DNA from 2 places in the Streptomyces sp. NPDC001401 genome. Region 1 is predicted to be linked to the other one. Evidence: riboswitches for the same ligand, from Rfam matches in the RefSeq annotation. Region 1 holds a riboswitch; the other holds the start of a gene.
The links. A riboswitch is a leader RNA that binds a small molecule or an ion and turns the genes downstream of it on or off. The one in region 1 is predicted to bind glycine.
Positions count from the first base shown of each region.

Region 1 (3,401 bases):
GAGCGCGCGCTGCTCGGGCCGATGTCGGTGCGGACGCTGCCGGGGGTGGGACCGGCGACGGGGGACCATCTGCGGCGGGCCGGGATCACCACGGTCGACGAGATCGCCGAGGCCGGTGAGGACGAGCTCGTCCGGCTGCTGGGCAAGGCCCATGGGCACGCGTTGTACGCCATGGCGCTGGCGCACGACGACCGGCCCGTGGTGGCCGAGCGGGAGGCCAAGTCGGTGTCGGTCGAGGACACGTACGACGTGGACATTCATGACCGGGTGAGAGTGGGCCTGGAAGTGCAGCGGCTGGCCGACCGGTGTGTACGGCGGCTGCGGGGTGCGGGGCTGTCGGGGCGGACCATCGTGCTGAAGGTGCGGCGCTACGACTTCTCGACGCTGACTCGATCCGAGACGCTGCGGGGGCCCACGGACGATCCGGCGGTGGTGCGGGAGGCTGCCGCCCGGCTGCTGGATTCGGTGGACACGACGGGGGGTGTGCGGCTGCTGGGGGTCGGGGTGAGCGGGCTGGCCGACTACACGCAGGAGGATCTGTTCGCGCAGGCTGCGGGGGAAGGGGCGGAACATTCGGCGGACGAGGCGGACGAGGAGCCCGTCGAGGAGCAGCAGGTCGTGATCGAGCGGCGGTGGCCCGCGGGGCACGATGTGCGGCATGCCGAGTTCGGGCACGGGTGGGTGCAGGGGAGTGGGCTCGGGCGGGTGACCGTGCGGTTCGAGACGCCGGGGTCGGAGCCGGGGCGGGTGCGGACGTTTCGGACTGACGATCCTCAGCTCGAGCCGGCGGATCCGTTGCCGTTGGTGGAGGGCAGACCCGAGGTTTCCGTGGACGGGATCGGTGCCTGACCGGGGACGGCGCCGATCCGCACGGGGGCTGGGTGCGGTGTGATGGGTGGGCTAGGCGTCCGCGTCCTCCGTTCCCGCGAGCTTGCCGAAGTCGCGATCCGGGAAGGGGGGAGGGGCGGCGATGTCGAGGCCGTAGTGGTGGTAGAGCTGGAGCTCCTGTTCGGGGGAGAGGTGGCGGCCGACGCCGAAGTCGGGGGCGTCCTTGATGAGGGACCGGTCGAAGGGGACGTGGAGGGTGCCCTCGATCAGTTCGCTGGGCTCCAGGGGGACGAAGGCGTCCCGGGAGAACAGGCCGGTGCGTATGGCCGCCCACTCGGGCACGCCGGTCGCGTCGTCGAGGTAGACCTCGTCGATGGTGCCGAGCTTGGTGCCGTTGCGGTCGAACGCCTTGCGGCCGATCAGGTTGCGCGGATCGATGTCGGTCAGCACGGGCCCTCCACTTGGTCGCAACTCATCCGTAAGCACTACAAAAGAGCACATTGGAGATGGCGGCCACTCGAAGGATCGGATGTTGCGCTCGCTGGTAGGCTGACAGCGGCTGCTGACCCCGTGCGGGAGAGTCCTCCAGACATCATCGGAGGCGCCGAAGGAGCAAATCCTCCCCGGAATCTCTCAGGCCCACGTACCGCGCGGACGAGGTCACTCTGGAAAGCAGGGCGGGTGTCGACGGCTTCCGCTCTCACCGACGGTGAAAGCCGGGCACCCTCGGGTGACCCGGTGAAGCTCTCAGGTTGAGATGACAGAGGGGGAGGCCGTCCGGGCACCCGCGCCGTGGTGCCCCTCGAAGGTCGTGTCAGACCAGGAGGCCTCCGCAATGACCGCCCATCGCATTCCGCTCTCCGAGCTCGAACAGGGAATCCCGTTCGAGCAGCGCCATATCGGGCCTGATCACGAGGCGCGGGCCAAGATGCTCGCCCATGTCGGATACGGCTCGCTGGACGAGCTCACCGCCGCTGCGGTGCCGGATGTGATCAAGAACGCAGCTGCGCTGGAGCTTCCGGGCGCGCGCACGGAGGCCGAGGTGCTGGCCGAGCTGCGGTCGCTCGCCGACCGCAACCAGGTGCTCGATTCCATGATCGGGCTCGGGTACTACGGGACCTTCACTCCGCCCGTCATCCTCCGCAATGTGATGGAGAATCCCGCCTGGTACACGGCCTACACGCCGTACCAGCCCGAGATCTCGCAGGGGCGGCTCGAGGCCCTGCTCAATTTCCAGACCATGGTCGCCGACCTGACCGGGCTGCCCACCTCGGGTGCCTCGCTGCTCGACGAGGGCACCGCCGCCGCCGAGGCGATGGCGCTGTCCCGGCGCATGGGCAAGAACAAGAAGGGCCTGTTCCTGGTCGACGCGGACGTGCTGCCGCAGACCATCGCCGTGATAGAGACCCGTGCCGAGCCGACGGGTGTGGAGGTCGTGGTCGCCGACCTGAGCGACGGCATTCCGGCCGACGTCGCCGGGCGTGAGATCAACGGCGTGCTCGTCCAGTACCCCGGCGCCTCCGGTGTCGTACGCGACCTCAAGCCGGTCATCGACCAGGCGCACGAGCTCGGTGCGCTCGTCACCGTCGCCGCCGACCTTCTCGCGCTGACGCTGCTGAAGTCGCCGGGGGAGCTCGGTGCGGACATCGCGGTCGGGACCACCCAGCGGTTCGGTGTGCCCATGGGCTTCGGCGGACCGCACGCGGGCTACATGGCCGTACAGGAGAAGTTCGCGCGCAGCCTGCCCGGGCGGCTCGTGGGTGTGTCCGTGGATGCGGACGGGCACAAGGCGTACCGGCTCGCCCTGCAGACGCGCGAGCAGCACATCCGGCGGGAGAAGGCCACCAGCAATATCTGCACCGCGCAGGTGCTGCTTGCCGTCATGGCCGGGATGTACGCGGTGTACCACGGGCCGGAGGGCTTGAAGGGCATCGCGCAGCGCACCCACCGGTATGCCACCGTCCTTGCCGCGGGGCTCGAGGCCGGTGGTGTCGAGGTCGTGCACGGCTCCTACTTCGACACGGTCACCGTGCGGGTGCCGGGCCGCGCCGCCGAGGTGGTGGCCGCCGCGCGTGAGAACGGCGTCAACCTTCACCTCGTCGACGCCGACCATGTGTCGATCGCCTGCGACGAGACCACCGCGCGGGCCCAACTGGGCGCCGTGTGGACCGCGTTCGGGGTCGAGGGCGACATCGAGGCGCTGGACGCGGCGACCGAGGACTCCCTTCCCGCCGGTCTGCTGCGCTCCGACGACTACCTGACCCACCCGGTCTTCCGGCAGCACCGCTCCGAGACGGCGATGCTGCGCTACCTGCGCAGGCTCGCCGACCGCGACTACGCGCTCGACCGGGGCATGATCCCGCTGGGCTCCTGCACCATGAAGCTCAACGCGACCACGGAGATGGAGCCGGTCACCTGGCCCGAGTTCGGGCAGCTGCACCCCTTCGCGCCCGCCGAGCAGGCGCAGGGCTATCTGACGCTCATCCGTGAGCTGGAGGAGCGGCTCGCCGAGGTCACCGGGTACGACAAGGTGTCCCTGCAGCCCAACGCCGGATCGCAGGGGGAGCTGGCCG
Region 1 is NZ_JBIAWI010000021.1:190,025-193,425, reverse strand. It holds gene ACFY10_RS46015 (DNA polymerase IV) at 1-849, shown strand, start outside; gene ACFY10_RS46010 (PRC-barrel domain-containing protein) at 901-1,278, opposite strand; glycine riboswitch at 1,392-1,487, shown strand; gene gcvP (aminomethyl-transferring glycine dehydrogenase) at 1,664-3,401, shown strand, end outside.

Region 2 (3,401 bases), on a different contig from region 1:
GTAGTAGCGGCGGCCCGGGTAGCCCTCGGCGTACTTGTTGGTCAGCACCGAGCCCTGCGCCTCGAGCACCGCCACCGGGGCGAAGTTCTCCGAGGCGATCATCTCGAGGGTGGACTGCTGACGGTGCAGCTCGGCGTCGACCGCGGCGGCGATGTCCGGGTCGAGCTCGTGCAGGGGCGTGTTCAGTACGGACATGCGTCTACGGCTCCTCAGCCGGCGTTCTGGGCGGTGTACTCGTCGGCGGAGAGCAGGTCGGCCGGCTCCTCCGTGACGCGGACCCTGAAGAGCCAACCGCCCTCGAAGGGGGCCGAGTTGACCAGCGACGGGTCGTTCACCACGTCCTCGTTGATCTCGGTGACCTCACCGGTGACCGGGGAGTACAGGTCGCTGACCGACTTGGTCGACTCCAGCTCGCCGCAGGTCTCGCCCGCGGTCACGGCGGAGCCCACCTCGGGAAGCTGGGCGTAGACGACATCGCCGAGCGCGTTGGCCGCGAACTCCGTGATGCCGACCGTCGAGACGCCGTCCTCGGCGGCCGACAGCCACTCGTGCTCCTTGCTGTAACGCAGCTGCTGGGGGTTGCTCATGGCCTGAATTCTCCTGTACGCGGGGGAGTGCTGATGAATGGGGGACTGCTGAAAACGCGTGTGAGCAGGGAAAATGTGCGCGGGGTCACGTCCGAGGACGGAGCCGGCCCTCGCCCAGTGTCGGTCAGTGTCTACTTCTTGCGCTTGTAGAACGGCAGCGCCACGACCTCGTACGGCTCGTGACTGCCCCGGATGTCCACACCGACACCCTCGCTGCCGGGCGCCGCGTGCGCCGCGTCGACGTACGCCATCGCGACCGGCTTGCCCAGCGTCGGGGAGGGGGCGCCGGAGGTGACCTCGCCGATCACCTCGCCGCCCGCGACGACCGGGTACCCGGCGCGCGGGACCCGGCGGCCCTGAGCGACCAGGCCGACGAGGACTCGCGGCGGGTTCTCGGAAGCCCTGGCGGCCGCCTCCCGGAGCGCCTCGCGCCCCACGAAGTCGCCCTCCTTCTCGAACTTCACCACCCGCCCGAGCCCGGCGTCGAACGGCGTGAGCGAGGTGGACAGTTCATGCCCGTACAGCGGCATGCCCGCCTCCAGGCGCAGCGTGTCCCGGCAGGACAGCCCGCAGGGCACCAGCCCGACGGGCGCCCCCGCATCGGTCAGCGCCTGCCACAGCTTCTCGGCGTCACCGGGGGCGACGAACAGCTCGAAGCCGTCCTCGCCGGTGTAGCCGGTGCGCGCGATGAGGGCGGGGACGCCGGCGACGGTGCCGGGCAGGCCGGCGTAGTACTTCAGGCCGTCGAGGTCGGCGTCGGTGAGCGACTTGAGGATGCCGGGGGACTCGGGGCCCTGCACGGCGATCAGCGCGTAGTTGTCCCGGTCGTCGCGCACCTCGGCGTCGAAGCCGGCCGAACGCTCCACCAAAGCGTCCAGCACCACCTGGGCGTTGGAGGCATTGGCAACCACCATGTATTCGGTCTCGGCGAGCCGGTAGACGATCAGGTCGTCGAGGATGCCGCCGTCGGCCCGGCAGATCATGGTGTAGCGGGCGCGGCCGACGCCGACGGAGGCGATGTTGCCCACGAGGGCGAAGTTCAGCAGGGCGGCCGATTCCGGCCCGGTCACCGTGATCTCGCCCATGTGCGAGAGATCGAAGAGACCGGCCCTCGTACGTACGGCGATGTGCTCGTCGCGCTCGGAGCCGTAGCGCAGGGGCATGTCCCAGCCGGCGAAGTCGGTCATCGTCGCGCCGAGCGAGCGATGCAGGGCATCGAGCGCGGTGTGACGGGGTGCGGTGCTGCTCATCGGACGGTCGTCTCCCAAGGCATGACGGGCGAGGTCGTTCCTCCCCATCTGTCATCGGAACCTGAGAGGTTCGCCATGACCACGAGTGTGGCTTCTGGCTTGCACCTTGGGTGGAGCCGCTGACGCAGCGGCCCGCTTTTCAGATGTGCCTCGCCCGCGCGGTAACGGGGCCTGAGAGATTCAAGGGAGGGACTTGCTCCTTCGGCGCCCCAGCGACACACACGTACTGCTGGGGACTCTCCCGCGCGGATTCGAACGGCCGGTATGCAGTTGGCGCGCACATCATTGCACGCCTCGTCCGCATCCGGCAGGGCCGCTCCGGCACCTCCTTTTCGACCCCTCCCTTTGTAACCGGGCTGTGGCCGGAACCGAACGGAACCGCGAGAGATCGTGCATTACCTTCTCTTTACATTCGATGGGGAGAACCTTTCCTGACCCCGCAGGGAGGACGATCACGGTGAACAGGACCACGGCATACGCCACGATCTCGGCCGTAGCGCTGCCCAAGCAGCCCGCGGCCCCGGCCGGGGAGGCGTGCGGCGCCCTCCCGGCACCCGTGGTCCGCGACCTGCGCGACCGCTCGGGGCACAGCCCGCACGCCCTGCTCTTCGGCCCCCGTGACCTCGTGGTGATCACCGGCCTGCCCGGCAGCGGCAAGTCCACGCTGATGGAGCGCGCGGTCCGCGGCATCCGCATCGACTCCCAGGACGCCCGAGACCGCTGGGACGCCCGCGCGTCCCGCTTCCTGCCGTACGCGGTCTACCGGCCGCTGGTCCGCCTCGCCCACTACGCGGGACTGCGCCGCGCCCTGCGCAGCGGCGAGGGCGTCGTCGTGCACGACTGCGGTACGCAGGCCTGGGTGCGCGGCTGGCTGGCCCGCGAGGCCCGTCGCCGCGGCGGCACCCTGCATCTGCTGCTGCTCGACGTCACGCCCGGCACGGCCCTGGAGGGCCAGCGCGAGCGCGGCCGGGGCGTCTCGCGCTACGCCTTCCTGCGTCATCGCACGGCGGCGGCCCGTCTGATCCGCGCGGTGGAGCGGGGCGACCTGCCCGAGGGCGTCGGCTCGGCGGTGCTGCTGGACCGGGACGCGGCGGACGTCCTGCGCAGGATCGGCTTCACGGGCTGACGCTCTGCGCGTCTTCACCCGATAGCCTTTTGGCCACATCAGTGGTTCACAGCAGGCGGTCGGACAGATGGACTTCCCAGCGGATCTCCCCGCGGACTTTCCCATGCAGGCGCACCCCCATCCGCACGGCGGATGGCCCGGCAACGAGCTGGAGGAGGTGCTGTCGGCCTCCCTCGGCATGCCCTCGGCGGGCGGCCGGATCATCGAGGTGCTCGGCCGCAGCTTCGTCTGGGTGCCGCTGCCGAGCGGCGGCGGCCCGCACAGCGGCCCCCTCGACCTGCCCACGCTGGAGATCGAGGGCCAGGCATACGTTCCGGTCTTCAGCTCCGAGGAGCAGTTCCGGCAGGTCGTCGGCTCCCACATGTCGTTCACGGTCGCCCCGGCCGTCGAGTTCGCCCGCGGACTGCCCCCGCAGGTCGGCCTCGCCGTGAACCCGGA
Region 2 is NZ_JBIAWI010000008.1:79,231-82,631, forward strand. It holds gene glyA (serine hydroxymethyltransferase) at 1-195, opposite strand, end outside; gene gcvH (glycine cleavage system protein GcvH) at 210-587, opposite strand; gene gcvT (glycine cleavage system aminomethyltransferase GcvT) at 719-1,837, opposite strand; glycine riboswitch at 1,987-2,091, opposite strand; gene ACFY10_RS25940 (AAA family ATPase) at 2,289-2,963, shown strand; gene ACFY10_RS25945 (enhanced serine sensitivity protein SseB) at 3,031-3,401, shown strand, end outside.
Region 2: it holds a riboswitch for glycine, as region 1 does, so the genes downstream of both, gcvT (glycine cleavage system aminomethyltransferase GcvT) here and gcvP (aminomethyl-transferring glycine dehydrogenase) in region 1, are expected to answer to the same signal.